4 regions of the Vagococcus sp. 211 genome follow, and region 4 is predicted to be linked to each of the others. Evidence: riboswitches for the same ligand, from Rfam matches in the RefSeq annotation. Region 4 holds a riboswitch; each other region holds the start of a gene.
What was found. Region 4 has a riboswitch for thiamine pyrophosphate ahead of thiT (energy-coupled thiamine transporter ThiT). Riboswitches for the same ligand answer to the same signal wherever they lie in the genome.
Positions count from the first base shown of each region.

Region 1: another riboswitch for thiamine pyrophosphate. It lies ahead of ACVWM0_RS08460 (ECF transporter S component); the one in region 4 lies ahead of thiT (energy-coupled thiamine transporter ThiT).
Region 2: another riboswitch for thiamine pyrophosphate. It lies ahead of ACVWM0_RS08470 (acetylornithine deacetylase); the one in region 4 lies ahead of thiT (energy-coupled thiamine transporter ThiT).
Region 3: another riboswitch for thiamine pyrophosphate. It lies ahead of ACVWM0_RS04965 (ABC transporter permease); the one in region 4 lies ahead of thiT (energy-coupled thiamine transporter ThiT).

Region 1 is NZ_CM150475.1:1,750,801-1,758,870, reverse strand. Features, by position in the region: gene ACVWM0_RS08465 (DUF4767 domain-containing protein) at 1-648, shown strand, start outside; TPP riboswitch at 972-1,061, shown strand; gene ACVWM0_RS08460 (ECF transporter S component) at 1,231-1,800, shown strand; gene ACVWM0_RS08455 (ABC transporter ATP-binding protein) at 1,800-3,197, shown strand; gene ACVWM0_RS08450 (CbiQ family ECF transporter T component) at 3,169-3,825, shown strand; gene tenA (thiaminase II) at 3,837-4,523, shown strand; gene thiW (energy coupling factor transporter S component ThiW) at 4,504-5,070, shown strand; gene thiM (hydroxyethylthiazole kinase) at 5,024-5,866, shown strand; gene thiE (thiamine phosphate synthase) at 5,866-6,513, shown strand; gene thiD (bifunctional hydroxymethylpyrimidine kinase/phosphomethylpyrimidine kinase) at 6,503-7,333, shown strand; gene ACVWM0_RS08420 (MucBP domain-containing protein) at 7,526-8,070, shown strand, end outside.
Region 2 is NZ_CM150475.1:1,759,178-1,767,247, reverse strand. Features, by position in the region: gene ACVWM0_RS08495 (ABC transporter permease) at 1-1,579, shown strand, start outside; gene ACVWM0_RS08490 (DUF5105 domain-containing protein) at 1,683-2,381, shown strand; gene ACVWM0_RS08485 (uracil-xanthine permease family protein) at 2,423-3,739, opposite strand; gene guaD (guanine deaminase) at 3,742-5,070, opposite strand; gene ACVWM0_RS08475 (HNH endonuclease) at 5,381-6,550, shown strand; TPP riboswitch at 6,611-6,715, shown strand; gene ACVWM0_RS08470 (acetylornithine deacetylase) at 6,808-8,070, shown strand, end outside.
Region 3 is NZ_CM150475.1:992,188-1,000,257, reverse strand. Features, by position in the region: gene ACVWM0_RS04985 (NAD(P)-dependent malic enzyme) at 1-273, opposite strand, end outside; gene ACVWM0_RS04980 (aspartate ammonia-lyase) at 289-1,656, opposite strand; gene ACVWM0_RS04975 (asparaginase) at 1,677-2,642, opposite strand; gene ACVWM0_RS04970 (helix-turn-helix domain-containing protein) at 2,786-5,116, opposite strand; TPP riboswitch at 5,190-5,294, shown strand; gene ACVWM0_RS04965 (ABC transporter permease) at 5,351-6,109, shown strand; gene ACVWM0_RS04960 (ABC transporter substrate-binding protein) at 6,096-7,103, shown strand; gene ACVWM0_RS04955 (ABC transporter ATP-binding protein) at 7,105-7,836, shown strand; gene ACVWM0_RS04950 (TatD family hydrolase) at 7,840-8,070, shown strand, end outside.
Region 4 is NZ_CM150475.1:160,381-168,450, reverse strand. Features, by position in the region: gene mutS (DNA mismatch repair protein MutS) at 1-490, opposite strand, end outside; gene ACVWM0_RS00925 (YlbF family regulator) at 502-879, opposite strand; gene ACVWM0_RS00920 (TIGR00282 family metallophosphoesterase) at 898-1,698, opposite strand; gene ACVWM0_RS00915 (NAD-dependent epimerase/dehydratase family protein) at 1,876-2,505, shown strand; gene coaB (phosphopantothenate--cysteine ligase) at 2,525-3,277, shown strand; gene ACVWM0_RS00905 (phosphopantothenoylcysteine decarboxylase) at 3,295-3,846, shown strand; gene ACVWM0_RS00900 (ECF transporter S component) at 3,848-4,480, shown strand; gene ACVWM0_RS00895 (hypothetical protein) at 4,539-4,724, shown strand; gene thiT (energy-coupled thiamine transporter ThiT) at 4,800-5,357, opposite strand; TPP riboswitch at 5,414-5,515, opposite strand; gene ACVWM0_RS00885 (DUF5052 family protein) at 5,596-6,210, opposite strand; gene ACVWM0_RS00880 (YibE/F family protein) at 6,360-7,460, shown strand; gene ACVWM0_RS00875 (YibE/F family protein) at 7,450-8,070, shown strand, end outside.

The DNA of each region.
Region 1 (8,070 bases), 670 kb from region 4:
TTAGGAAAAGACTATCAACAACAAATGGAAGCATTTATGCTGGCGAAAACGGAAGAAGACTCTGGCAATTACGTGGAGGCATTGGCGTTGTATGAAGAGGTTATGGGGTATGAATTTGGTTCTAACTATCTATCTAAATCAGCTTTGACTCACAAAAAAGCGGTGCTTGCACTCAAACATGAAGAAGATGAGAAGAAGGCATCAGAGTTTCCTGATGTAGAAGAAACATTAGGGAAGGCGAGTGAAGGAAAATGGGATGGGAATAAGAAGCAAGCATTACATAGTTTTATGAATGATTGGGGTGAAAGCATGGGCCAATCCTACCAGGAATACACAGAGACTCAATCTGTGATGTTGGGTGGAACTAGGTTACCAAAAGAATTGCTTGATGGTTCTTTAGAAATGGTAACAGAGGGTGATGTGATAACGTTAGAATGGTCTGAAAATGGCGTAGGCGACTATCAATTGGTGTCTGTTTACGGAGATGTTATTAGTTCAGAACAACATGTTTATTTGTTTGTCCTTCATCAAGGTAAGCCGCTTGTATGGCTAGTAGATGGGGCAGAAGACGGAGAGTTATCTTTTCAAGAAACTCAAAACGGACAATTAAAAGAAGGGTTTGCTCAAATTGTCATTGCTGATAGCTGAAGATAAAAGTTAATTTTAGCTAGAAATAAGAGGTATGGCATAACACTCAATAGGTAGCTATGGTTTGCTCTATAAGGTTTTAAAAGTGCCTATTTATTTTAGGTAAATGTCATGGTAATAGCTAAATCGATAAGAGTATTGAACGATGAATAATAAATTTAAATCGCACCTTTATTATAACATTTTATAATAACGCTTACATAGATTGTTGGTTGATTCTCTTTACTTCCTTTGTTTTTTTAATAATCCGTTATTTAATTGAAATTATTTTTACCCTAGTTAAAAAAAAGAAAGCATGCTATACTTTGGTCACAACTTAATATTAGTAACATTTGGGGTGCGTAAAAGCTGAGATAATACCCATTGAATCTGCTCCAGTTAGTACTGGCGAAGAGAAATGTATTCAATGATTATTAAAGAATAAGAGTTTATCTTGTTCATTTGATTCTGTAAACTTAACGCCCAACCATATTATTTATGGAAGGGTTTTTTTTATGGAGAAATTGGACGAGTCTAGATAAATTTTGTTGAGCTGAGCCTTCTTTTGTTTCTAATTTAGGAATAAAAAGGAGGCTTTTTTGTATGAACAATAGTAACAAGTGGTCAGTTCAGGATGTTGTTTTATTAGCATTTATCGCATTTTTATTCGGTGGTGTCTTTATGGGAGCAGGATTTTTATATGCCATATTGAGCGCTGCATTAACACCCTTAGGACTGGCTCCTTTTGCGAATGAAATTTTATTCGGTATGTGGACGATGGCGGCACCAATGGCCGGGATCCTTATTCCGAAAAAAGGTAGCTCTCTTTTAGGGGAATTGTTAGCAGCATTGGCTGAAATGTTATACGGTTCGTATTTTGGACCTGGCGTATTAATATCAGGTTTCTTTCAAGGATTAGGTACAGAGCTTGGTTTTATGGTGACAAAATACAAACGTTTTGATATCGTTCCTCTTGTTTATGGTGCGATTGGTACAACTGTCTTGAGTTTTGGTTATGAGTTTTTCAAATTCGGTTACGGAACCTTTGGATTTGGGATGATTCTGTCACTATTTGTAGTGAGACTCTTGTCTGTGATGTTCTTTGGCGTTGCGATGGTTTCTCTTATCATGAAAGGATATAACCGAGTACAACGACTTGCGGTGGCAAGCTAATGTCACTATTAGTGTTAGATAATGTTTCCTTTAAACGAGGAGAACGGTCCATTTTTACACACATTGATTACGGTTTTGAAGAAGGTAGCTTGAGTTTACTTAGAGGCGATAGTGGCAGCGGTAAATCAACCTTATTACGCATTATGGCAGGCTTTGCTCCTTTAGAGTATGAGGGAGATGTTTTGATTAAGGGTAAAGCCCAAGGGACTCGTAGTATTGCAGAGAAGGCAGGGTTAATTGGGATGGTGTTTCAGAATCCTAATCAGCAATTCACCATGCGGACGTTGCGTAGAGAGATTACTTTTGCTTTAGAAAATATTGGGTTAGGTTATGAAGCGGTACAAGAGCGGTTAATAAGAGCCGTGGATGTCCTTCAATCGAATCATTTATTAGACAGAGATTTAGTGACCTTATCAGGTGGGGAAAAACAACGTGCGTCTTTAACGGTTTTACTAGCAATGGATGCGCCTGTCTTTTTACTAGACGAACCCTTTGCAAGTATCGATCCCAGGTCTCGACATGAATTGATTGACTTGTTAGGTGATTTACGGAATATGGGGAAAACAATTATTGTGTGTGACCATGATCTCACTCATTATGATGGGATAGTGGACCAAGTAGTGACTCTTACTCCTACTGCACTAGTGCCTGAAGAGATGAGTCTATTACGTCAAGAGTCGACACCCGTTTTATGGAAAACGCAAGCTTCAAAGCAATCATTTATTGACTTTAGTCAAGTGGGGTATAAACGAGGGAAAAGGGTATTGTTAGATCCAATAGATTGGTCTTTTAATAAAGGAATCACGACCCTCACAGGTGATAATGGAACAGGTAAGTCGACTTTGCTAAAAACCGTGGTTCAGCAACAAAAGTATCAAGGCAAAATGTTTCTTAATGGTCAGCGTATGAAAAAAGGAAAAAAATTGTACCGAGATTTAACTTTAGCAGTGCAAGATGCCTCAAAACAATTTGTGACATTAACTCCTAAAGAAGAGTTGAACTATAATTGTCTTTTAACAGAGGAACAACAAAAAAAACAACACGATGTATTAGGCAAGCTTGGTTTATTGGATAAGCTAGAAGGTAGCTTGTTTCATCTGAGTGAAGGTCAGAAAAAAATGATGCAATTAACGACGATGATGAGTCTAGACTGTCAAGTATTGCTGTTAGATGAGCCTTTTACAGGACTAGATGAAAGAGCGAGTGCTTTATTTATGGACTGGATAGAGGAGAAGTCAAAGGAACAAGACTTTATTATTGTCTCTCACCGGTTAGCCCCTTTATCCGGCCGAAGTGATCATCATGTTGAATTAAAAAACAAGCAACTTGTGTTAGAGGGATACAATCAGGTAAAGGAGGCTCTTGCGAATGAACGTTGTGCGAACCAATACGCTTAGTTTAACCGTGTTACTCATGGTGCTTACCTTAGAAATCTCTTTTACCAAATCACTTAGGTTGAATCTTTTTATCGTCGTACTTAGTGTGTTGTACCTAATCTTTCATAAACGCTGGATCGGCTTAGCAGGTTTGTTTTTATTGCCTTTAATCCCTGCGTTATCTACGTACTGGTCGGTAATGGTGCATGGTTCAGGGAGTGATGATGCGTGGCTGTTATTTAGCCGGACTTTTGCCTTTGCGGCCCTGGGTATGATGTTTGCGTTTGGTATTGATTTAGAAGAGTTACTTCTTGTGTTAGAGCAGCGCGGGGTTCCAACGAGTTTTGTTTATGGCATCTTAGTCGTACTTCATGCGCTACCGGATATTAAACGGGAAGTCGTGGACTTGAAGGATGCCAGTCTTTTACGGGGGAAAAGGTTGACTGCTTTTTCACCTTTATTGTATTTAAAAACGATTTTTGTCGCTTTTAATTGGCGAGATCAATACACAGAGGCCATGTTTTCAAGAGGATTCGATGATGGCGCCGTAAGACAGCCATCAAAAATATTCACAACACCTCTCAGTTACATTGGGGCTTCTCTAGTTATTTTTATTATAGGTAATAGCTTATTATTCATATCATATTAGGAGGAATGGACATGTTTACAGAAAAAGCAAGGCAACAAACAGTACCACATTGGGAAGGAAGTTTTACGCACCCGTTCATTACAGGTTTGACCGATGGGACGTTGGGGGCAGATGAATTTAGATATTATTTAATTCAAGATAGATATTACTTAGAACATTTTAGCAAACTGCACGTTTTAATTGCAGAACAAACAGAAGATGCTGAAGTGAAAGAGATGTTACTTTTAGGAGCGCAACATTTAGCTGAAGGTGAAATTTCTATTAGAGAAGGATTTTTCAAAGAATTGGCTATTACGGATGAAGAAATAGCGAACACTGAAATTGCTCCGACAGCCTATAATTATGTCTCGCATATGTACCGACAATTACTTGATGGTACAGTAAACAGCGCCGTAGCAGGATTACTACCTTGTGCTTGGCTGTATCAAGAAATTGGGACAGGATTGATTGAATCTGGTTCACCAAAGCCTTTATATCAAGCGTGGATTGAAACGTATTCAGGGGAAGAGTCAGCTAAAGAAGTACAACACCAATGTGATGTGTTGAACCGTTTGTATGATGCTTCCAGTGAAGAAGAAAGAGAACAAATGGTTCAGGCATTTGTGATTAGTGCTCGCATGGAATACTTGTTCTGGGACATGGCTTATACATTACAAACATGGCCAGAAGGTGATACGCATGTCAAACCAAACAACTAAACTAAGAAAGTTAATTATGCTAGCTTTAATGATTGCTCTAGACGTGGTTTTGTCTCCTTTATTTAGGATAGAGGGGATGGCACCGATGTCTAGTGTAATGAATGTGATTGGCGTTGTTTTAATGGGGCCTCTATATGGTACTTTGATGGCATTGATTTGTGGTGTGCTTAGAATGGTATTGCTAGGTATTCCTCCTCTTGCTTTGACGGGGGCTGTATTTGGAGCCTTTTTAGCAGGTGTTGGGTACAAATTCGGTAAGAGTGTCCCGTGGGCTATGGCTGGGGAAATTCTTGGAACAGGGTTAGTCGGATCGTTATTATCTTATCCGATTATGGTTTGGTTCACAGGTAGTGCCCAGGGCATGTACTGGTTTATTTATACGCCTCGCTTTTTTGGCGGAGCCATTTCTGGTTCAGTCATTGGTTATCTCGCGCTATTGAAGTTACAAAATATTACCATATTTAAACAAGTTCAGGCTTGGTTCCTAGGAGGAAATCATTATGCAAGAGTTGAGAATACATCCCTTTCTAACGGAAGTTCCAAATAACTATTTTAAAGCGTCCCCTTTGATTCAGTGTATCACCAATGAAATAACCTGTGAAAGCATGGCTAATGCCTTATTGTATGTGAACAGTAAACCGATAATGGCAGATGACCCACGTGAATTTGACGAATTATTTCGTCAAACTGGAGGCTTGGTGTTGAATTTAGGACATTTATCAATTGAAAGAGAAACCCAGTTATTGACTGCCAGTCAATATGCCGTCGTAACGAATAAACCTGTTGTGGTGGACGCTGTGGGTGTATCTGCAACAACCTTAAGAAAAGAACTCGCTTTAAAGTTATTGGATAATCACCCGACTGTGATGAAAGGCAATGCGTCAGAGATGCGTAGTCTATGCGGGTTAGTGAGTCGAGGTCGTGGCGTAGATGGGCATGTGTCTGATCAGACAAAAGAAGCGTTATCTGAATTAGGAGAACAATTAAAATTATTGTCATATGATTACCCTGAGACTTCCTTCTTAGCCACTGGAAAAATAGATGTGGTCGCAAGTCGAGGTTCTGTTTGGTACTTAGATAATGGGGTGCCTTATTTAGACCAGATTACAGGGACAGGAGATATCGTGGGAGCTTTGATTGCTTCTTTACTGAGTCAAACTAATACGGATAGTGATGCGGTGATTGGAGCGGTGAGTTACTTCAATATTTGTGGGGAAAGAGCTCTGGCTAACTGCTCGACACCTGTTGGTATGGAAGCATTTAGATACCATCTATTCAATGAGCTATCGTATGTGTACGATACTATTCCTTGGTGGGATGATGTGAGAGGAGAGGTTCGATGATGAAGGATGCATTAAGTATTTATTTAGTAACAAACAGTGATGGAATAACACATGATGAGTTTTTACGTCGCGTGACACAAGCGTGTGAGAGTGGTGTTACTTTAGTACAGCTGAGAGAAAAAGAATTAAACACACGAGACTTTTATACTCTGGCTCAAGAAGTGAAAAAGGTGACGGATGAGTATCAGGTACCTCTGATTATTAATGACCGAGTGGATATTTGTTTAGCCGTTGATGCAGCAGGTGTTCACATTGGAGATGATGAGTTGCCAGTGGACGTGACTCGTCAGTTACTAGGACCTGATAAATGGTTAGGAGTGTCTGCTAAAACGGTGGCACGCGGCTTGGAAGCAAAAGAACAAGGGGCTGATTATCTAGGTGTGGGAGCGATTTATCCGACAACTACCAAAGTGACCACTCAAATCACGTCTCTTGATGCACTGTCACAAATTATTGAAACCACCCAACTGCCAACAGTGGGGATTGGTGGTATCACAGAGGATAACATGATGACCTTAAAAGGCACTGGTATTGAAGGGATTTCCGTGGTTAGTGAGATTATGAAAGCAGATGATATTCCAAGTAAAGTAAGAGCACTGAAAAGAAACATGCTCGAACTAAAGGGAGGAAACAGAGATGACAATTAATAGTACTCCTCAAGTTGTGACCATTGCTGGGATTGATTCTGGTGGCGGGGCAGGCATACAAGCGGATTTAAAGACTTTTCAGGCACGTAAAGCATTTGGTATGAACATCGTTGTGGCACTGACGGCTCAAAATACCTTAGGGGTTCAAAATAGTTTTCCTGTTCCCTGTGAGTTTATTGATGATCAATTTGCTTCACTCGCAGCGGATTTTAAGATTAAAGCGGCGAAAACAGGCATGCTAGCCGATAATGAGCATGTTTTATGTGTGGTGGATAATCTTAAGAAAGTGGACTTTGGTCCCGTAGTAGTTGATCCTGTCATGATTGCTAAGGGTGGGCATGCGTTGCTTCAAGAAGATGCCATCGAAAGCATTCAAACTAAGTTATTACCACTAGCCTACATTGTGACACCTAATTTACCAGAGGCAGAAGTCTTAGTAGGATACCCTGTTGAAACAACAGAGGATATGCAAAAAGCAGCATATGATTTACAAAAATTAGGGGTTAACCATGTGATTATTAAAGGTGGACATTTAGAAAGTCAGATGGCAAAAGATTTTGTCTTACTGGAATCTGGAGAGTCTTATTGGTTGAACTCTCCTAGAATAGACACGATTAAGACTCATGGAACAGGGGATACCTTTTCATCCTGTATTGCAGCGGAACTAGCAAAAGGAACCTCAGTGAAAGAAGCTATCTTGATTGGTAAGCAGTTCATTCAAGGAGCGATTGAAGATGAATTGTTTGTCGGAAATGGGCATGGTCCAACGAATCATTGGGCAGAACTGTCAAACACGATCACAATAGAAAAGGAATATTAATATTTTAAAAGTAATAGGTAGGATAGATGAAAATCTAGTCTATCTATTTTTTATTTAAAAGATTGTTAAATAGAACAAATGATAAGGTATGGTATTTAAAATTGACAAATATAATACTAATAAATTATTATTAACTAGCTGTGTAAAGATTCTGACAATTAACAGCGAAAGTGTAAGAAAAGGGAGATAATAATGAAAAAGAAAAGTGTTGGTTTGGTTAGTTTTATTATGTTGCTTAGTTATTTGTTAATGCCTGTGACGGCTTTAGCTAATGATAAGGCGTTTTGTTCCGACAATGACGTGAGTAAAAGTGAAAAAACAATAGAGAAAACAGATGTAAGAGAAGAAAAGAAAATCACTTTAAAAGCCAAACAAGGTGAGTTGGTGAAAGAAAAAGTTGATTACGAGTTATTAATAGATGCGTCGGGATCGATGCGTGATACAGATAGTATGGATAAGACAAAAGAAGCGATAACCAATTTTTTAGGGACGTTAGATAGTACGAGGGAACGTGTAGGAGTATCTGCTTTTAGAGGGCCGGGTTACCAAGACGGGAAAGTACTTTATGATGTGTCGGTTAAGACTATTGCTGATTATACAAATGATTATTCGTTAGCTTTAGATGCAATTAATGAGATGACACTTGGTGGGCACACGCCGCTACTTGATGGAATGACTCATTCGTTGGATAAGATAAAAAATACAAATCATGATGGTGCTAGGAAAGTTTTAATTAT
Region 2 (8,070 bases), 660 kb from region 4:
AATTATGACGATATTAGGTCAGTCTTTAATTAAAGATGGCAAAATATCCTTTGAACAATTTCAAACGTTCTTTTCAAAGAGCTATTATTTTTCAACCTTATTTAACAGTTTTAAAGTATCAATTACGGCTACTTTTTTTGCTTTAGTTCTAGGTACATTGTTAGCTTACCTATTTACCATGTACCAATTTAAAGGGAAGAAAGTCTTGCAAATATTGATTATTATTGCGTCAATGTCTGCTCCTTTTGTGGGGGCATATTCATGGATACTGTTACTTGGACGTAATGGTGTCGTCACCAAATTTTTAACCAATGTGCTGCATTTTCCACAACTAGATATTTATGGCTTCTCAGGCATTGTGTTAGTGTTCAGTTTACAATTGTTCCCATTAGTTTTTTTATACGTAAATGGGGCATTTAAAAGCATTGATAATTCAGTATTAGAAGCAGCAGAAAGTATGGGAAGTCGCGGGTTTAATCGTTTCTTTAAAGTGATTTTACCGTTACTAACACCAACGCTTTTAGCAGCAGCGCTCCTTGTTTTTATGAGAGCTTTTTCTGATTTTGGTACACCTATGCTAATTGGTGAAGGATATAGAACTTTCCCTGTATTGATTTATACTCAATTTATTAGTGAGGTAGGTGGCAACGCAGCTTTTGCCTCGTCTCTAGCCATCATTGCTATTATGATTGCGTTGACTATTTTCTTAATTCAAAAGGCCTTATCGAATCATTTTAGTTTTAGTATGAATTCACTGCATCCGATTGAATCAAAAGAAATGACAAAAGGTAAAACAGCGGGAATCTACGCTATTGTTTACGGCATTGTTGGTTTGGCAATTTCACCTCAAGTGTATTTGATTTATACTTCATTCTTGAAGACATCAGGAATGGTCTTTGTTCCAGGGTATTCACTGAACAGTTACAGACAGGCTTTTGACCGAATGGGATCAGCGATTATTAACACCATTCGCATTCCTTTAATGGCCTTAGTGATTGTATTAATCTTTGCTATTTTTATTTCTTACTTAACGGTTCGAAAGAAAAATGTGTTTACTTCATTAATTGATAGTTTAAGTATGATTCCATATATCGTGCCAGGGACGGTATTAGGGATTGGGTTTATTACGTCATTTAATACAGGAATTGGCGGTACGGGTTTTCTAGCGATTACAGGAACGGCTTGGATTATGGTCATTTCTCTTTCTGTTAGACGATTACCTTACACCATACGCTCCTCTGTTGCGAGTTTGCAACAAGTGTCCCCAAGCATTGAGGAAGCGGCAGAAAGTTTAGGAAGTGGTCGGTTGAACACCTTTTTCAAGATTACAGTACCAATGATGATGTCAGGGATTATTTCAGGAGCTATTTTATCTTGGATTACGATGATTTCAGAATTATCTACGTCCATCTTGTTATATAATGTTAAGACCAGAACCATGCCGGTGGCTATCTATACAGAAGTTATTCGTGGAAATTACGGTGTCGCAGCAGCATTATCAACGATTTTAACGGCTATCACAGTCGTGTCACTATTGATTTTTATGAAGGTATCAGGTAGTGATGATATTACGTTATAGATAATTAAGAAGAAAGACAAAACAATTCCCCTTGTTTTGTCTTTTTCTTTTTATTGGGATGATTTAGTGTACAATGAAGTATAAAAATAAATGGAGGATGGTTATGAAGAAAACATTAAGTGTTGTTATCACATGTCTTGCTCTTGTTACCCTGATGGTTGGGTGTGGAGGGAAAGGTCTAAGTGGGAAAGAGGCTGCCACAGTCTTTATGGATGCAGAATTTTATGGGAAAGAAACAGAAACATACAAGGAACACTTTGGTGTGGCTATAGACAATATGGAAGAAGACATCAAAGCAGGATTAGAATTTAGTCTTGGTGGGATAGGCATTAGTGACGACGTTTTGACAAGCGTTGCTAAAGACATGATGACAGCGATTAAAGACAAAACGAGTTTTGAAGTGACGGAGACGAAAGAAGTAGGGGAAGAGACAGTTACAACTATTGCTATTAAGGGATTGGACCTAGAAGGGGTAACGACAAAAGCAACAGAGGCAAGTACAGAAGCTCTTGTATCCATCCTAAAAGACAAAGGTTTTGCTATTGATACCTTGGAGGATTTAGCTGAATTAGAAGAAGAACAAGCAACAGAAGCTATTGAAGTGATGCAAGACCCAGAGATTATGACCCAAATGTTAGATACGGTATTACCTCAATTAATGACTAATATTGAGCCTTCAAAAGAAAGTAAAAACGTAGATGTTACTTTAGTGAAACATAAAGATATCAAACATGGTTGGGAAATAAAGGATAGGGAAGCGACGATTTTACAACTTGTTTCTGTTTATCTTTCGGTTTATTAAAAAAAGAGTCGTAACCAATCATTGATTGGTTACGACTTTTTTTAATCAGGCAAGACTTTATTTAGAACAATGGCAACGATGGAAGCTGTCGCAATTGGCGAACTAAATAAGTATTGTACAAAATCGGGTAAGGTTTGAATGAAATCCTTTGGAATCAAAATTAATCCTAAAGCAACAATCATAGGGATAGAGATAATGTACATTTGTTTCTCATGAATGGGCACCTCTTTAATTACTTGCATTCCACTGGTTGCAATGATCCCACAAACAACCACAAAGACTCCGCCGATGACAGCTGAAGGAATGGAAGAAATCAGCATCGCTAATTTGCCGGAAAAACCAAAAACAATGAACCAAATACCTGCAGCACCGAAGACTTTTTTACTAGCCACGCCAGTAATCGAGATGATGCCTGCATTTGTTGAATAACCTGTAACAGGGGTAGAACCAAGTAAAGCTGATAGCATACAGCTAATCCCTTCACCAATCACCCCACGATTAATCGTTTCAGGTGTTAATTCAGAATCTGTGACTTTACTAATAGCAAACCAAGTTCCCGTGGTTTCTGCGAGTAAGACAACGTAAATAATAATCATCGTTAAGATAGCAGACAAATCAAAGTGAAGGGGTGTATGGAACAAAGCGAGTTGTGGCAATGAAAATAAAGGCGCATCACTCACAGCGCTTAAGTCTAGCACACCTAATAATTGAGAGACCACAGACCCGACAATTAACGCAATAATAACGGAAGACACACGGAAAATACGTCCTTTATCGCCTAGTTTGGTTCCCAACATAGTTAAGGTAATTAACGTCGCTGACGTGATAATCGCAATCAGTAAGTTTTGATTAATGTCCCCAGGGGCGTTAAAAATATTATCCGTTAAAGCAACGGGAATTAAAGACAGACCTACAACATAGATAATCGTTCCCCCAACAATTGGTGGAATGAAGGAATCAACGAGTTTGTGGAACATACCTGTGAGCCCTAAAAGTGTCACAAGCACCGCTCCCACCAGACTAGCACCAAGTACCGTTCCCCAACCCATATCTCCTGTTTGATTGGCAAAATAAACCCCGACGATTGCGCCAATTGGTATGAAGGAAGGCCCTTGGGCGATGGGGATTTTCATAAACAAGAAGGTTTGAATGAGCGTCCCGATACCAGCGGCTAAAAAGGTTGCTTGAATCAAACTAGAGCTACTTGCTGGGCTTAAACTTAATGCTGAAGCAATAATGAAAGGAACGACATAGACATCCATGGCAAGGACGTGTTGAATTCCTAGGAAAAGCGATTGTGGGGTAGAGATAGGCTCATCCACCCCAATGGTTAAATGTGATTCTTGTGACTGAGTCATGACTAATTGTCTCCTTTTTTACTATGAACTAGGTTTCCTTGAACCCAGACTTCTTTAATATGTTCAGGTTGTACTAAATACAGTAATTTTTGAAAAATAGCTTCTAAGGGTGTTTCTTCTTGGATAAAAGAGTGTCCTGTGCTTATTACTTGAGCATCAAAAGCATAGCCTTCAGCTAAACGTCCAATAGGAAGATCTAATGCTTCTCCCCCACCTGCTGTCGCCAGATAAAATGCTTCATTTAAGGTAAGAGAGTGTGGGGCTTCTTTTTGATCTGATAGGATACGAGAGACCATCACTGTTTGCTTGATGTTGTCATACAAACTAGGTGAAAAGCCGCCAGATATATCAGAGCCTAGTCCGACATCTACTTTAAACTCGTTGATGAGTTGTTTCACTCGTGTGATTTGGTTCCCAAAATAAACATTAGAAATAGGACAATGGGCGACGGCTGTTCCTGTTTCCGCAAAGATTTTTGCGTCAGCATCTGTTAAATGACCGCAATGAGCCATGACAGATTTGTCTCCCAATAATCCGAATTCTTGTAACATTTCTGTGTCTGTTTTACCAAATCTATCTAGCACATAGTCATGTTCCCACGTGCTTTCACTACAATGAGACTGTACGTGGACATCGTATTTAGTTGCTAATTGACCTAATCCGTACAAAGCATCATCTGTACAACTGGGAATGAAGCGAGGCGTCACAACGGGATACACCCCTTGTTTGGTCTCCATATTTAATGCCTGTACTCGTTTAATAAAGTCTTCAGTGTCTTGTAGAGCGGCATGGGTAGAGGTGTCACGGTAAAAGTCAGGATTGGCATCAGTATCATCCATCACAACTTTACCTACAAGTCCACGTTGGCCTTTTTGAGCACAAATGTGTGCTAATTGATAGCTACTCTCTTTATGGGTGGTGGCGAAATAAAGGCCAGTGGTAGTTCCTAAAGAAAGCAAAGTCTCTACTAAGTCCTCGTAAACCCGTGTGGCGAAGGTTAAGTCATCGTATTTCGCCTCTAGTGGGAAAGTGTAGTCGTTTAGCCACTGGTATAAGGGTTTATCCAGAGCAAGACCAGCCTGAGGCCACTGAGGGGCATGGATATGTAAATCAATAAAGCCTGGTAAAAGGTAATGATTATCTGGTACGACGTATAAGGTACCAGAATAGGTTGCTTGCTCTAGGATGCTAGTGTATTGAGCATCTCCAGGAGAAAGCACCTTTTCGATGGCACCTTCTTTGTTCAAACAGAACAAAGAATTCGTTAAAATAGCCACATCAGTGGGAGTAATACTAGAAAAAGCGGTTCCTTGAACAACTTTGTTAAACACGAACATTACCTTCTTTCTTGTTGTTAATATAAGTGATTATAGCAGAAAAATAAAAAAACATCTTGTTTTTATTGAAATGACATCATATTTTAATGATAATGTTCGTGTTTTATTTAATGTTTGTCATGGAATCTGAGAGAAGGAAACGGATAGTATTTGGTATATTGTGATAAGTATGAGATAGTTGTAGTAGACTTAACAGGATAGTCAGGAATTTTTCTTCCCTCTAAAAAGAGAATGACTGTCTTTTGGAACGTGAAGACAGTGCAATAAGAGTGAATAGATGAAGCGATAAAGAGGAGATGGCATTATGTCAACATTAGATGACTTAACAGGTTTAGTAGAATCGTTCAATAAACGATATACAAAAAAATATTTTGAATCACTAGAAAGAAAAAGACAGTCCTTTGTGACTGATTTTTCTGTAGAAAAAATAAAAGAAATGACGCTTGAAGAATACGCTATAGGACAAGGTAAAAAAGCGAATTTTTGTTATCGATTTGAAATCGATTTAAAGGACTTGGGAATCATGCTTGGCAGTCCCACGAGAAAGTATGGTATCTTTTTTAGTAAAGCAGAAGATGACATGCGTTCAACTGAGCGATACGAAGGTGGTAACTTTGAATTATTACGTCAGGACATCCTAACACTATTAGAGGATGGTAAAAATGAAAATTATGAAGGGATTGAACAGTCAGCTTTACATCCTTTATTTAGAAGTAAATTATTGGCTGTGTATTACCCAAAAGATTATCAATACATTTTTTCAGAAGAACACCTGGATGATTATTTAGAATGGTTTGGTCAAGACCCAACTGCATTTGATTCTATCTTATCTAAACAATTATATATGGGTCGGATAAAAGAAGACCATCCAGTCTTCTCTAAGTTTAGCCCCTTGGCGTATAGAATGTTTTTAGAAATGGCGTTATTTGATGATTCGAAATATAAACAGGAAAATGTTAATACATTACCTGGTTATCTGGAGGCAGAGGATGCCTTAGATCAACGTAGCTTGAATATTGTTATGGAAAAATTCCTAACAGATGGTAGGGAAAGAGTGTTAAGTTTCACACCGCAACCAAGCATTATTATTGAAGAAACAGAAATAGCTGGGAAAACCCATTTTGTCAGAGATCCAGAGATAGCTGAAATTGCGTTGGAAATGTCTGCTTTTAACTGTGAAATTGATCGAAAACATAAGTCTTTTGTTGCGGTTAAAACAAATAAAAATTACGTGGAAACGCATCACTTAATACCGATGTATCATCAGGAATCTTTTGAATACAGTTTAGATGTTCCAGGTAATTTAGTTATTTTGTGCCCGACATGCCATAGAACGCTACATTATGGTAAAAGTAAAGATAAAAAGGAATTAATTGACAAATTATACAATCGTCGAAAAAATTACTTGAAAAATTCTGGTATCCCTCAAACGATTGAAGAGATGTATGAACTCTATGACATCGTTGATGCGTAATACCTTGTATTATTTTCTTGAATGTTTATAGTGCTTATGACATAATACGTATAACTAAATAGTCACCACTAGGGGTGTTTTGTAAAAAAACTGAGAGAGACACAGGTCTTAACCCTTTAACTTGATCTAGTTAATACTAGCGTAAGGAAGAGGTGAAGACGTGCTGTTTTTTATTTCTATCTTTCCGCACACATTCCAACCACTTCTCAAGCTAGAAGTGGTTTTTTATTTATGTAAAAGAGAGAGGGTTGTGGAAAATGGAAAAAGGAATTGAACGATTACTAGACGAAGTTGAAGGAAGACAATCAGAGTTATTAGATCTATTGAGTACATTAGTACGATTTGAAACCCCTGCTCCACCTGCTAGGAATACAGGCGATGCCCAAGAATTTGTGGGTCATTATTTAGAAGAGTTGGGGTATGCTGTGGATAAATGGGATATCTATCCTGGAGATCCTAATGTCGTAGGCGTTAAAAAAGGGACACAATCAGATGACTACCGAAGTTTGATTATTAATGGTCACATGGATGTTGCTGAAATCAGGGAGGACGAGCAGTGGGAAACCAACCCTTTTATTCCGATTGTTAAAGAGGATGTGGTCATTGGAAGAGGGACAGCAGACATGAAAGGCGGTCTAGCAGGTGCTTTGCTTGCCTTGAAATTATTGAACGACGCTGGGCTGGAGTTGAAAGGTGATATTACCTTTCAATCTGTCATTGGAGAAGAGGTTGGAGAGGCAGGAACATTGCAGTGTTGTGAGCGAGGGTATGCCGCAGATTTTGCATTAGTCGTAGACACGAGTGATCTGCATATTCAAGGGCAGGGTGGGGTTATTACTGGGTGGATAAGGGTGAAGAACCCGCGAACGTTTCATGATGCAACACGTCGTAACATGATTCATGCTGGAGGTGGATTGAATGAAGCCAGTGCCATTGATAAAATGACTGTCCTTATGCGAGGCTTAAGAGAGTTGGAAGACTTGTGGGCTGTGACAAAAAGTTATCCTGGCTATCCTGCGGGAACAAACACGATTAATCCTGCTGTTATTGAAGGAGGCAGGCATGCTGCTTTTATTGCAGATGAATGCCGATTATGGATCACGGTTCATTTTTATCCCAATGAAACGCATGAAGAAGTAGCTAAAGAAATAGAGGAACATTTATTAAGAGTGGCTCAGGCTGATCCTTGGTTAAGAAGCCACCCACCTACTTTTGAATGGGGTGGACAATCAATGATTGAAGATCGTGGTGAGATTTTTCCTTCTTTAGAAATTGATAAAGAACATCCAGGCATCCGGTTGTTAGAAACGCAACATGAAACTATTCACAATCAAAAAGCCAGTGTAGATGTGTCTCCCTCTGTGACGGATGGTGGGTGGTTTGGACACGCTGGTATTCCCGCAGCCATCTATGGACCAGGTGATTTTTTTCATGCCCATGCTGTTAATGAGCAAGTATCAATTAAACAATTAGTCTCGTTCACTAAGACGATGTTATTGTTTGTCTATGAATGGAGCAAT
Region 3 (8,070 bases), 830 kb from region 4:
CTTACCTTCCATTACTGGCATCGCAGCTAAAGGACCAATATCTCCTAATCCTAACACGGCTGTCCCATCAGAAATCACAGCCACTAAATTCCCCCGAGACGTATACTTATAACTGTCTTCTGGATTTTCTGCAATTTTTTTACATGGTTCTGCCACGCCTGGAGTATAAGCCAAAGCTAATTCGTCATTCGTTGTCACACGTAACTTACTTGTTATCTCTATTTTCCCTTTATGTTCTTCGTGTACTTTTAATGCCTCTTCTACTTTATTCACCTGTCAGACCTCTTTCTAAACTTGGATTTTTTTCAGTAAGTCAATGTTTGCTTCCACATCAATCCCTTGAGCCATAGCCACTTCTCTGATCGTTTTACCAGTTCGTAAACTCTCATCTGCTAAATCAGCAGCACGTGTGTAGCCAATAGTCTCAGACAAAACGGTAGCAAGATAGGTACTGCGTTCCAGATTATCAAAGCAGCGAGCCTCGTTGGCTTCAATTCCTACCACACAGTGATCTGTAAACGTGCTAATACCATTAGTCAAGACTTGAAAGGATTCTATTAATTTGTAAAACACTACGGGTTCAAAAGCATTTAATTCCAATTGTCCCGCTTCAGCAGCTGTACCAATAATGGTATTGTTGCCCATAACAATAAAGGCACACTGACTGACTACCTCAGGGATCACTGGATTAATTTTTCCAGGCATAATGGAAGACCCATTTTGTCTGGCTGGGATGGATATTTCCCCAATCCCTGAATTAGGTCCAGAAGACAGTAGTCTAATGTCATTCGCAATTTTAGATAAACTAATTCCAATAGCCTTCAATGTATCTGATAACACAACATATTGTTCGATATGTTGGGTCCCATCTACTAAATCATCCGCAGTCGTCAGGTGTTCCTTAGTAATCGCATTAAGATAAGGAATCACCGTTTCTGCTAACTCAGGATGCGCTGTAATACCTGTTCCGATAGCTGTCCCACCTAAGTTAACCGCTTCCATTTCTTGTTTCACATGTTCGAGACGTTTCATCCCACGCTTAGTTACAGAATGATACGCGTGGAATTCTTCTCCCAAGCTGATGGGTACCGCATCGCTCAATTGAGTACGTCCCAGTTTCATTACATGTTTAAAGTCTTGTGCTTTTTGTTCCAGCACATCACTCAATCGTTGCAGTTCATTCATTAATAAGGGTATTTTTTTCAACATGGTTAATTTACCCGCTGTTGGGTAAACATCATTCGTCGATTGCCCTTTATTCACGTCATCGTTAGGATGAATGACGGAGAAATCGCCCTTTTGTCCACCTAATAATTCAATGGCACGGTTTGTAATAATCTCATTAATATTCATATTACTACTTGTGCCAGCACCTCCTTGAACGGGATCCACAATCATTTGATCATGAAAACGTCCGGCAATCACATCATCACACGCTTGGATAATCACTTTCGCTTTTGTTTCTGGTAATAACCCCAGCGTGTGGTTTGCCAACGCCACAGATTTTTTTACTTGAGCCAAACTGACAATAAAATCTGTGTCCATTCTTTGATGCGTAATAGGAAAATTAATTTGGGCTCTCATTGAATGAACCCCATAATAACTTTCCATCGGCACCTGCAATTCTCCAATACTATCTCTTTCTATCCTAAACATGACGGTTATCTCCTTTAAATTTATTCTGTCATAAATTGACGAAATTCATCGTGGGATAATTGCGCATTGAGACCAACTAACATATGGATTCGAGCTTTTGGTCCTGTCAGACCACTTACAAACATGACTCCCATTTTTTTCAATGGAATACCGCCACCCTCGTAATCGTATATGTCTTGGGCAATGCCGTTTGAACAGCGTGAGACTAAGGCAATAGGAATCTGTTTGTCTATTATTTTTTGGATGAAAGGCAAGACGCCTGGTGGTAAATTACCAGCACCTAAAGCTTCAATAACCAATCCATCAATATCTGCCTCTAACAGACTTTCAAAAATAAACCCATCCATTCCTGCATAAGCTTTGACTAAAGGAATTCTTCCTTCAACCGTTGAGATGTCATAGGTATAAGCTTCCACAACCTCTTTAACAAACATAATCTGATTTTTCGAAATGATACCAATCGGTCCAAAGGTTGGTGTTCTAAAGGTATCTACGCTGGTTGTGTGGGTTTTAGTCACAAACCGAGCCGCATGAATCTCATCGTTCATCACTACCAGTACCCCTTGGTTCTTTGATTTATCATCTGCGGCTGTAACAATGGCCTTCATGTAATTGTATAAGCCATCTGAGCCTATTTCATTACTTGATCTCATGGCACCCGTTAAGACAACCGCTATTTTTTTATCAAAACTAATGTCTAAGAAATAAGCTGTTTCTTCTAATGTATCTGTCCCATGTGTGATAACCACACCATCGAAAGCCTCTTCTTGCGCTTTGACGATTCTCTCCTTTAATTTCAGCATCTCTGTCACCGTGATATGTGGGGAAGGTAGATTAAAAATTTCTTCTACCTGCACTTTTATATCTTTAGGAAGTAAACTCATGGTCTCAGCTAAGGGATGACTCTGAGATAACCCCACAGAACCTCCCTCTTCTTGCACCATTGATATCGTTCCTCCGGTATGTAATACTAAAACTTTTTTCATACTGCACCTCACTCAAACGTTTCCACATTTTTATTTTAATTCTTTGACAGACTCTTGTCGTGTTCATATCTAACCTTATCAGGGGTTATTTTTTTTCATTTTATCATGATACAAAAGAAAGTAATAATAAGACGGTCTTTTTCTTACTTTCTTAATTTTTCTTCCAATGATTCGACTCTATTCATAATCAAAAGATAACAAGCATTCATTTCTAAGGTAATTTGTTCCTCAATGGTCCCATCATCTACGACGATCTCTTTCATATTAAAATCAGGAACCACTGATTGCAATAAATATTCCTGAACATCTGTATCCATCTCTGTAAATCCGCCCGCTTTTAACCACTGATGATAAATGCCACCATGTTGACTATCTAACAAAAACTCCTTAACTAAATAGCGCCCCTTTGGCAAGTCAACAAACTGAAACACTTCTTCTTTTTGGCTGGTTTTCCATAAATTTTCGTAGGCTGTATCTGTTGGGTTTAAAAAATAATAGTTATAATACAACAAATAGTAAGAATTAAATTTTTTGGTCACAAGATACCGTTCCGATTGATAAATAATGTCTTCTCCAATTCGGTCCAACAGAGTTAAGACAAAATATAAAGGGCGTTTCAATGGGCCATGAAGGAATACAGATAAATTGGAATCTTTGCTCTTTTTAGTAACCGTCGCTTCACTTTCAAGGTTCAACCAAAAACCAACACCGTCCACTCTATGTGATAATTCCACCATTGCCTTAAGAACAATCCCAGACCTAAAAAAAGTACCACTAAGAATATGATTGTCACTAGCTAATATGTTCCACTCTGTCACAAATAGCTTAGGTGGATTATCATTGTATGCTCCTTTTGATAATGCCAATAACGCATCCAATTCTTCTAAAAAAAGAACATGGCTCCCTTGTGACCTGTCACTTTTAAGGGCATAATCACGGTAACTAATCGAGAGAATATCTGGTACCCGTTGCGCGATTATTAAAGGAGCGATGACTTCTTTAAACACAGAAAGCTCACGGTGGTTAATATTAAGAGACACATGACCCGTGGTGAAATTCTCATGTAAAAAATCATAGGTCATATCGTATAATTTTCGAAGGACACTGCTAGATACATCATGTTCTGCTACATTAATTTCTATGTACCACCCAAGCCTAAAGCTTGCCTCAAAATGAACGTATCCCTGAATAATCTGACGAATATAACAGAGCTGCTCTTGCCATGCTTCAAGGGTTGTTTGCTCCGTTACCGTTAAGACAATCATCGGCTGCAGTCTCATCTCATTGATAAAGGAGAATAATCGGTAATTGTTAACGTGTTTATCTGTGATGACATAATGCTGATGGTCAACTTCTTCACACAAGCCAAAAAAACGAATGTAATCAAAAGGAATTTTTTCTTGTAGAATACGTATTTGTTGACGGACATCTTCTGATAACCCATTTTCAGCTAGCCCAATGTTTATCACTCTTTGTGGCTTATTGAAAGAACCTGACTGCTCCTGTTCCACCGAAATCGTATGTTTCTTCGAAGTGACTGCTCCCGTTTGTTTGATATTTTGAGACAACATATACTGAGCGATGAATTGAACCGCTTCTTCTTGAGGGATAATATGATAACTTTCCTCTTCTACCAATGGTTCTTGTTTCCCTCTTATTTTAGCACTTTCTTTTTTCCGGTAATCATTAGGAGTGACATGGTATTTTTTCTTAAACACTTCTGTCAGACGCTTAGCACTAGGAAAGCCATTATTTAGTGCGATTGTGATTACTGGTAAACTTGTTTGTCTTAAATCCGCTGTCGCATGTTGTAACCTAACTTGGTCCACAAAACGTGAAAACGTAATACCTGTTTCTTCCTTAAAAAGACGAGACAGATAGGCCTCTGAAACATAATCATTTTTAGCGAAATCAGTTAAGGATAAGCGATTGGCGTAATGTTTTTCAATATGAGCTATCATGGATTGAATCTTAGGATGACCGCTATCTATATCTAGGTTGTAAGCTTTAGTATGATTCACTACCAAAGCTGTTTTATTCATGTATTGTAAAAAACTTAGTAAATAACTCGTGCTAATAAAGGGCTGTACCGCTTCTTTTACCTCGAAAGCATCTAAGATAAAACGAAAAAATTTTTCTTTGAAAATCACTCGTTCTTCTTCTGCCATATAAACAAGTTTTACATCGTTAAAAAAGGGACGCCAATCATCAGCAATGATTTTTTCTATCTCAGAAAAATAAAAACGGACGTGAAGCAAATGATTGTGCTGATTATTATTCTTAATCATTAACGAATCAGAATGATTCATTAAATAAAAATTATCCTCATTAAGATAATCTAGTGTGCCTTCTTTATCTAATTCAAACGAGCCATGGAGAGAATAAATTAGTGAAAAAGAATGACGATTGTTGTTAATTCTCTTGTTATTCTTTATGGTTATCAGCTCTATATCGTACAGATGTTTCTTTGTCATAACTGCTTCCTCCTCACTAAATGTTAAAATAAATTGACCCCCATTTTTTTTAATGTTACACTTCACCTATAAATGAATAGATCAGGGGAGGCTACGTGTTAGCCTGAGAGTAAGTAATAACTTTGACCCTTAGAACCTGTCGGTTAATACCGTCGTAGGGAGACTTTGTGTATACCACAACCATTCGACGAGGGCTCCCCTGGTCTTTTTTTATTGTTAAGGAGTTGACTCTATGTGAAAAAACGTTGGATCTATCCAACCAGTAGTTTAATTATTTTTGTTGGCATATGGGAATTACTTGGCAGACTATTAAAAGTCCCTGCTTACATCTTACCTGTCCCAACACAGATTTTTCAATCATTAATCACCGAATTTAATGTCTTATTAACCCACAGTCTTGTGACACTCACTGAAGCATTGATTGGCTTGATACTTGCGGCCATACTTGCTCTTGTTATCGGGATTGCGATGGATGCGTTTCAACCTGTTAAGTGGACCATCTACCCCCACTTAGTTATTTCTCAAACGATTCCTATTTTAGTGTTAGGACCTATTTTTTCTATTTGGTTTGGTTTCGGTATGACCCCAAAAATTTTAATGGTCGTCCTGATGTGCTTCTTTCCTATTTCAGTTGCTTTTACTGATGGCCTAAAAAATGTGAATCAAAAGAAGATTACCTTACTAAAAACATACGGGGCATCAACAAAACAAATCTATCAACGGGTTAAAATACCTGAAGCCTTCCCTGCCTTTCTATCTGGCTTAAAAATATCTGCTACTTACTGTATTGGTGGTGCTATTGTTGGAGAATGGCTCAGCGCATCAGCGGGGCTTGGGTACTATATGATTCGTGCCAAAAACGGGTATCTACTAGACAACGTGTTTGCGTCAATTATTATGATTATGACATTAAGCTTGCTTCTAAATGCAAGCGTTTCACTTATTCATTATATACTAATTAAGAAAAGGATGATTCCAAATGAAAAAAATTAAATGGTTGGTTATCAGTAGTATGGCTTTATTAACATTGGGGGCTTGTGCCACAAACAATGAAAAGAAAGAAACCACAGACAAAGATTTGAAAGAAGTCACCCTTATTCTTGATTATTTACCTAATACGAACCACACAGGTATCTATGTAGCGAAAGAAAAAGGCTACTATAAAGAAAAAGGCATTGATTTAACGATTATTGAACCAGGACAAGATAGTACCAGCCTGGCTCTTTTAGGAGCTAATAAAGGAGAATTTGCTTTAAGTTACCAAGAAGACTTGACCTACTCTGCAGCGTCTAAAGACCCAATTCCTGTTAAAGCCATTGCCACGGTGTTAGAACACAACACATCAGGCTTCGCGAGTTTAAAAGAAGCTAACATTACGACTCCTAAAGATTTCGAAGGAAAGACGTATGCTGGCTGGCAATCTGCAAGTGAGGAAGCCACATTGAAAGCTGTTATGCTCAATGATAAAGCCGATGTTTCAAAGTTAAAAATGGTTGGTAACCCTGCTGTGGGTGCTTCTGATTTAGGTAAAAACATTGACATTAAATGGTTTTATGAAGGATGGGATTACACTAAAGCTTTGATGGATGGTTATGAATTGAATTTTATGCCATTAACATCCCTTGATAGTCGATTAGATTACTATACACCGATTATCTTAACAACAGATCAATTAATCGACACAGACCCCGAGCTCATCCAAGACTTTGTGGATGCAACAAAAAAAGGCTATGAATTTGCAATAGCTGAACCTGACAAAGGGGCCGATATTTTATTCAAATCAGCACCAGACCATGACCTAGAGTTTTTAAAGAAATCCCAAGAATTCGTGTCTAAACATTATGCAACAACACCAAGTAAATGGGGCGTTATGACAGACGACGTTTGGAATAGCTACACGGAATTTATGTTTGATAATGAATTAATCAGCGAAAAAATTCCTGCTAGCACGCTTTATACTAATCAATTTATTACAAAGGATGAGTAATGTGATTCACTTAGATCAACTGGCACTAACTTACGAAGATCGTCTCATTTTTCATGAACTGACAACAACAATTAAAGAAAAAGAATTTGTTTCCATACTGGGCCCAAGCGGTTGTGGTAAATCTAGCTTACTCAACATTTTATCCGGAACCCTCACCCCAAGTGGTGGCCGCTTTTCGGTGGATGGAGAGATAGTGACAGGATTAAACAATCACTTTTCCTATATGCCTCAAGAAGATTTGCTTTTTGATTGGAAAACCGTTTATGAGAATATCACCCTTTATCAAACGTTGCATCACCTTCCCATTGATACCAAAGTAATCGATGAGTATCTCGCTATTTTCGGCTTAACTGAGGTGAAATACGCTCTTCCTACTACTCTGTCAGGCGGGATGAGACAACGTGTTGCTTTTTTAAGAACGGTTTTAGTTGATCGAGACATCTTATTACTAGATGAACCTTTTGGGGCCCTAGATATCTTTACAAGACAACAACTACAAGATTGGTTAAAAACTATTAGCCATCAGTTAAATAAGACCATTATTTTAGTCACTCACGATATTGATGAAGCCTTATATCTTTCTGATAGAATCTTGATTATGGGCCATCAACCAAGTACTTTTGTCTCAGAATTATCCTTTGATGGGACGCAACAGACAAGAGAGTGGCTTGCGGATCAGGGTCCTTTAAGGTATTCTATCTACCAACATTTGGCCAAAGTTGAGGAGGACTGACCAATGACTTTACCCTTAATTGATGCTCATTGTCATCTATCCAAGAATAAAGAACTTTTAACCTTGTTACTGAATCATCATATTCCTGCCATGATTAATTGCCAGACACCAAAAGAGTGGGAAGAAAATCAAGCTCTCATCAAAAATGTCCCTTTCCTAAGGCTAAGCTTTGGGATTCATCCTTGGGATACAGACAAATTATCCTTTGAAGAGTGTCTAAATACCTTAGATGAG
Region 4 (8,070 bases):
TAACACTTTCTTCATCGAATAACACACTGGTTTTCAATTCCCCTGTGCTTAAATCAGCGTAAGCAAAACCATATTGCCCATCCTCAATCACTAATCCTGTTAGGTAGTTATTGGTCTTGGCTTCGACTTCTTTTCCTTCCATGACGGTTCCTGGGGTCACTAACTGGACAACTTCTCGCTTAACCATGCCTTTGGTTGTCTTAGGGTCTTCCACTTGTTCACAAATAGCAACTTTGTACCCTCGCTCAACGAGATTATCGATGTAACCTCTTGCCGCATGATGGGGAATACCACACATAGGAATTGGGTCATCCGCATTCCGATTGCGACTAGTCAATGTTAATTCTAATAATTGAGCTGCTTTTTCAGCATCATCATAAAACATTTCATAAAAATCACCTAAACGATAAAACAAAAAGGCGTCAGGGTATTGTGCCTTAATGCCTAGATATTGCTCCATCATCGGGGTGTGTTTGGTTTTTTGAGGCACAGTATCACTCCTTATCTATCTAACCTATTATCTAAATCCTCATTAACACTTTTTTCTAGCTTACCTGTCATATATTGTACCAATTCATTGGCTTCTATCAGTCGCTCACGAAACGTAACTACTAAAGGATGTTCATCAAATTCTTTTTGCAAGTCATTGGCCGCTTTTACTGCCTCTTGCTCAGCAATTGGCTTATCGTAATGAGCGAATTGAACCGCATCTTTTTGCAGTTGTTTAATGTCCTCTACCATTTTTGTTAGTCCTTCATGAGACCCGATTTGAGCTTCTATGGCTTGATAATCCTTAATAACGGGATGTTGATTCAATAATTCTAGAAACTGGTTAAGAGACGTTTGTACTGCTTTTGTATACACATCAGGACGTTCCATTCTTTTCACCTCTTCTTTTTAATCACGAAATGGTCGATCTGGATTAATCATATGCGCTTCTATTTTTTTAGCTTTACCTGTGGTGTCGTCTATATCAATGACACAATACGACAACAACTCTCGTCCCTCTTCCACCACTTCAAAGCGGTGAGGTAAGGCTGTTATAAATTTGTCAATCACAGCGGGTCTTTGCATCCCTAAAATACCATCATAAGGACCCGTCATTCCTACATCTGATAGATAAGCCGTTCCTCCTGGTAATATACGAGCATCATTGGTTTGCACATGAGTATGTGTGCCCACAATCGCGGATACTCGCCCATCCACATACCATCCCATGGCTTGTTTTTCACTGGTTACTTCTCCATGAAAATCAATAAAGATATGATTCGTTCTCTCACGCGCTTCTTCGATTAATTCATCAATCACCGTAAAAGGATCATCTATAGCTGTCATAAAGACTCTCGCCTGTAAGTTAATCACAGCGATTTCCAATTGATTCACCTTAATAAAGACCATGCCTTGTCCCGGTGTCGTTGCCACTGGGAAATTAGCTGGTCGTACCAGTTTTTTAGCATCATCTATAAAGTCCATGATTTGATGATTGTCCCACGCATGGTTCCCTAGGGTCACTACATCTGCCCCGTCCTGTAACAATTTTTTGTATATTTTTTCAGTAATCCCACGACCTGCAGCAGCATTCTCTCCATTCACTACTGTCACTTGTGGACGATACTTTTTCTTTAATTTTGGTAAGTAGGTCGTAATGGCATCTCTTCCCATTGACCCTACAACATCTCCTACAAATAATACACGCATATTTTGTCCTCTTTTCTAATTAACTACTTGCTACATTCTATCAATATTTTGAGACAAATAAAAGGAAACCTCTCCAATTAGCCTCGATTCCTATCAGCATCTTGCTTCCCAATTTTTAACCGTTCTATGTTAAAATGATACACAAGATATCCAAACAACCTAAAGGAGGCGTTATCTATGAAACAACCTATCCTTATTTTCGGTGGTAGCGGTTTTATTGGTCAAGCACTTTGTAAAGAAGCTATCCAGCGAAACATTCCAGTTATTAGCATCTCAAAACACGGTAAACCCAAAGGACATGATCTATGGATGACACACCCTCTCTTAACATGGGTAACAATGGATATCTTTCGGGAATCAGAATGGCGTGACTATGTAAAAAACTGCCGTTGTTGCATTAATTTAATTGGGATTCTTTTTGAACAACCAAAAAAGGGCCTTACTTATGACAAAATGATTGTCCATAGTAACCACCTCATTGCTCAAGAAGCACAAAAACACAAAAAAAATTATCTTTTTCTATCAGCAAAAGGCGGACCTTCTGGCTATGTTAAAGCAAAAAAACAAGCAGAGCAGGAAGCGATGACTTTAACAACTACCACTATCATTATAAGATCGGGGCTTGTGGTGACAAAGCGACAACCGATAACTTATTTACAAGGGGTAGGCATTAAAGGACTCACTCACTGTCCTCTCTTAAAAAAACAAGCCAATAAGGTATATCCCACACCATTAAAGGTACTTGTACCATGTATTCTCAACCATATGGAACAACCAACCTCGTTGCTTGTTTCTGACATTCGATAATAATTAAGGAGCTTACGACATGAATATACTCATCACAGCGGGCGGTACGTCTGAAAAAATTGATCAGGTTCGTGTACTAACAAATCAAGCCACAGGGCGTCTAGGAAAAGAAATAGCTGATGCGTTCAAAAAAGAAGACGTGCACATCTACTACGTTCACGGTCCTCAAGCGGTACTACCAACAGGAGATAACGTGGAGCTAATCCCCATTCACTCTGTCAAAGAGTTATACACACAGATGGAGAAGTTACTAACAACCACGCCCGTTGATTATGTTATCCACAGTATGGCGGTGAGTGATTACCAGGCCAACCAAGCCTTAAGTGATTACGAGCTAGCTCGCACATTAGCAAAAAATCTAAAAAAACAGCCAGACTTATCAGAGGATGAATTAGTAACTGCTATTCAACAAATCCTACATAACCCGGACACATTCACGGATCAAACAGCTAAAAAAATCAGTTCCAAAGGAGAACAACTTGTCTTAATCTTAGATAAAGCACCTAAAGTCATTCAACACATCAAAAAATGGCAACCTAATACCACTCTTATTGGTTTCAAACTACTAGTGGGTGTGAAAGAAGAAGAATTGGTCCAAGTGGCAAGGGAGAGTATCATCAAAAATCAAGCCGATTTTATCCTAGCTAATGACTTAGAAAACATTACAAAGGAAGAACACCTTGGTCTACTTGTAGATACATCAGGTGTGAGACAACGCTTCACAACGAAAAAAGACATTGCTCAAGGAATCAAGCAACTTATCATCAAATAGTAAGGAGTGACATTATTATGCCAACGGTTTTACTTGGCGTATCGGCCAGTATCTCTGCCTATAAAGCAGCCGATCTGACGAGCCAACTAAAAAAACACAACATTAATGTAGAAATTATTATGACAAAAAATAGCACACAAATTATACCTGAACTTACCTTGCAAGTATTATCTAAAAACAGAGTACACACAGATGTCATGTTAGAACATAACCCTTTAGAAATTAATCACATCGATATGGTCAAAAGAGCCGATTTATTTTTAATCGCTCCTGCTTCTGCCAATATTATTGGAAAAATTGCTAACGGCATTGCAGACGACATGTTGTCTACAACAGCACTGGCTGTCCATGATATTCCAAAATGGATTGCACCAGCTATGAATACGTACATGTATCAAAACCCTGCCATGGTGGATAATTTAGCCACTCTAACACGCTACGGTTACGACATCATTGAACCAAAAGAAAGTCTTTTAGCTTGCGGGGATTACGGCAAAGGTGCCCTTGAGGATGTTTCTATCATTGTCGAAAAAATCGTGGCTTATTTTCAAGAATTAAAGGAGAAGTAACATGAAAACCAAACAGTTAACCCTAACCGCTATCTTTATAGCGATTATTATTCTTTTTTCTTTTACACCACTTGGATTCATTAATTTAGGCTTTATCAAAGCAACCTTGGTGCACGTGCCAGTGATTATCGGTTCTATTATTTTAGGGCCTCAAATCGGTGCCCTATTAGGACTCGTTTTTGGTTTAAGTAGTATGTTGATTAATACGATTACACCTTCTATCTTGTCTTTCGCCTTCTCTCCTTTTATCCCTGTTCTAGGGACAACGCAAGGGAGCTTATGGGCCATTGTTATCGCTTTGATTCCTCGTATATTAACAGGAGTCGTTCCTTACTATGTATACAAAGGACTCGTTAACCCTAAAAAAGAGGAATCGAAAAGAATCGCTTTATTTACAGCAGGAGTCACAGGGTCTTTAGTGAATACTATCCTAGTGATGAATCTCATTTTCTTTTTATTCCAAGATGCTTATGCTAGTGCTAAAGGAATCACTGTCGGGAGTGGCTTATATAAAGCCGTTCTAAGTGTCATCTTTATTAATGGTATCCCAGAAGCCATCGTGGCAGGGATTGCAACTAGTACTGTGGCTTTTGTCCTACTAAAGGTCTACTATAAAAATCAGTCTAGAGGTTGACGTATCTTCTCTTCTCACTTGGTATAATTGAGACATCAAGTGATACAGGAGGTGTGACATGAGACAATCTAGAGATTGGACCTATGTTGTAGCAATAATTGCTCTCATTTTTGGTCTGTGGCTAATTCTTCAATTGGTAAGTGGTATTCTAGCCATCATCATTAAATTATTCTTTCCTATTCTTATCCTTTTAATGGTGGTCCAAATGGTCCAACGTCACAGAAACAGGAAACCTTATCGCTGAATATAACAAACAAAAGATAGTAACAAACGACACAAAAAGAACCGATAGTCCCCCTATCGGTTCTTTTTATTTTATTTATGATGGTAACAATAACTTTTTATTTTTTTTCATGGTTAAAATAAGCAGTGCGTATGTAGCTAATCCTGTTAGTATAGCACTTGTTCCATTAATAACGAGAGAATACATCAGCGGACTTAAGCCCCACATTGCATATTTACCCCAAAATATAACACCTGCAACAACATGCCAAACATATCGGCTAATGATTCCTACCACTGTCCCCAAGCCCAAATAGAGATAAACAGAACGACTGTTAGACCTAACTGCCTCTTTTATTTTGTTAGAATACACACCTGCCATTCCGATAAAGGTGTAGGCCAATAAATATTCAATTAAAGCTTGTGATACAGTCAAAATATGGGCTTTCCCCATGACAAAATGCAGTAATCCCCACATCAATCCTGACATTAGAGCTGGCTTAGTTCCCCTTCTAAAAGCATAAACAATCAAAGGAAACATACCTATTGAAATCGAAAAACCTGGACCAAACTTTAGCGGTATAAAGGAAAGTGCCATAGATAGAGCGGCGACAATTGCTCCCTCTAACCAAATTCTATTTTTCTGTTGTGACATAAAAAAATCCCCCTTTTAATGTTTGCCGACCACACAAAAAGGGAGTAATGTCCTTGAGATTACTCCATCACAATTCCTACGAATGTACTAACAAAATCAGGTTCTAGGGTTTAGAATGTCTGAATTCAATCTCAGCTGAAGCTCCCCTTTGTGATGGTAACGGTATTTAGTTATCTATTATTCTCTCATTCATTGGTATATCTGTCAAATTAACGCGTTTATTTGTTATTAAATACCTTTATTTCAATAAATCATTGTCATAAACAGTGTAATCACACCGATAAACAAATAATCGTTTCCCATCTACTAAAAAATTAGTAGATGAGGGAACTTCTGTATCTGATATACGAATGCTATCGCCACTAAATGTCGCCAAGGGGTTACCATCTTGACTTCTAATTAAAATCGTTTTCGCTTTTCCTGTAAATTTATTTTGAAATTCATTGTACATACTATTCATCACAGGAACCGCTTTATTTTGATTATCAATGTCTACCTTTTTAGCATAATCTTCAAAGATATTATCCATTCCTTGCTCGTAGGCAATAAGAGAAGAACCCACATGAGTCATTGATTTCCCGCCTACTGTCAATGCGATAACTTTAGAATCCTTCCGAACTTCACCATCAGATCCTGTCTTATCAAATTTGGTGTCTCGCTCAATTTTGACAGATTTTCCACTGACACTATCAATAAGCTGAGAATTAGTATCATACGTTTGGACAACCATTTCTAATCCTGCAAAGTCTTGTTTAAAATCCTTCATCCAGTTAAACATATCCGTACAACCACTCAAGGTTACAATAAGGCCACCTAATAGTATGACACGGATTATTTTTTTATGTTTCGACATTTTTTAACCTCCCATATTCTTAGTTATTCCTTTTTATTGTAACACTTATCCCTAAATATACGGAAGAATAAATGACCGTTACCTCATTTGATTCTTTCCTTTTATCTGTGCTAAACTTTGATTTAATCTTAGAGAGGAGCCTTTTAACGATGAAACCTGTGTACTCATTTATAGGTGTTGGCCTCATCACTTTCTTACTTATCATCTTATACCAATCTTTCCAATACCCCAATTACTCCTTAAGTGTTGGAAAAGTGACAGACACAGAGACAATAAGTCAGGTAGATACAATGGATCAACACGGTAATCAAGATGTTTTAACCACACAACGTCTTTCTATTCTCTTATTATCAGGAGAGCATAAAGACCAACAGATTACACTCATCAATCACTATGATCAATCTCAAATTAGCACGCAACGCTATCACATAAGAGATGTTCTATTTATGGATATCAATCACACAGATTTAGCTGAATCTAGTATCATTGAAACGAAACGAGATAGCTCTTTGATTATTTTCATCCTTCTCACGGTGCTATTGATATTAGTGGTTGCCAAGCATCACGGAATCAAATTATTTCTTGTTTTTGGTATCAACGCGGGTCTACTGATAGGATTACTAATGTGGTATAAAGAAGCTAACAGCCAATTATTGCTTATTGCAAGTTTATTACTGACACCTTTGTTCATCATAGTAAGCCTTATGTTATTCAGTGGTTGGTCAGTAAAAACAAGGATTGCTATGACAGCGTCTCTTGTTACGACCTATAGTACCTTCTTTATTGGCGCTATTGTCATCACATTACTCGATCACAAAGGACTGCACTACGAATCCATGGATCTTATTACACGACCTGGTCCAATCATTTTCTTCACAAGTCTATTGATGGGCTCTCTTGGAGCTATTATGGATGTCGCTATGACCATCAGCACTGCTTTGACAGAAGTCGTAGCCAATAAACCAGATGTCACAACGTTAGAGCTTAAACAATCTGCTACCCGTATCGGTCAAGAGGTCATGGGACCCATGATTAATATCATGTTTTTTTCTTATTTGAGCGGTTCGATTCCCTTAATGATTATTTTTTTGAGTAATCAGATGTCCCTTACTTACACCTTTTCTTTATCTATTTCTTTAGAATTAGCCCGCGCATTAGTAAGTAGCATAGGTATTGTTCTAACCATTCCTATCACTACTTTTATGACTACCTATTTTTACAAAGGAAAGGAGCGTCCATATGTCAGTTAATGCCGTCTTACTCATTGTTTTAGTCATACTGATTAGTTGGATTTCAGGCGATAAGAGACGACATATTTTACTTTCTCTTTTTTTAAATACCTTCATTCTCTTCACGCTCTTGATTGGAATACATTGGGGATTATCTCCGTTCCTATTAACGTTGATTGCTTGCTTAATGATTAGTTGGTTAAATATCTATTACATCAACCAAGGAGCGACATGGACAAGACCTGCCTTTCTTAGTAGTATGCTTATTTTAATCAGCATGACTCTAGTTATTTTTACCGTGTCATCTATGCTTAATCTCCAAGGTATTCCGACAGAAGAACTAATGGAGATGGATATGTATTCCCTACAAATTAACCGCTCTTTCCTATCTATTAGCATGGCGGTCTTAACGATGGCTACCATCGGTGCTATTAACGATATTACCGTCTCTATCGCTTCTGCTTTAGGCGAGTTGTACTATCAAAAACCAACCATTACAAAACAAGCCATGTTTCAATCTGGTAAGCGTATTGGCATTGACGTTCTTAATACCACTATCAACACCTTATTGTTCGCAACTTTAGGAAGTCAAATCGCTGTCTTTATTTGGTTTTTAGATGTGGATTATTCT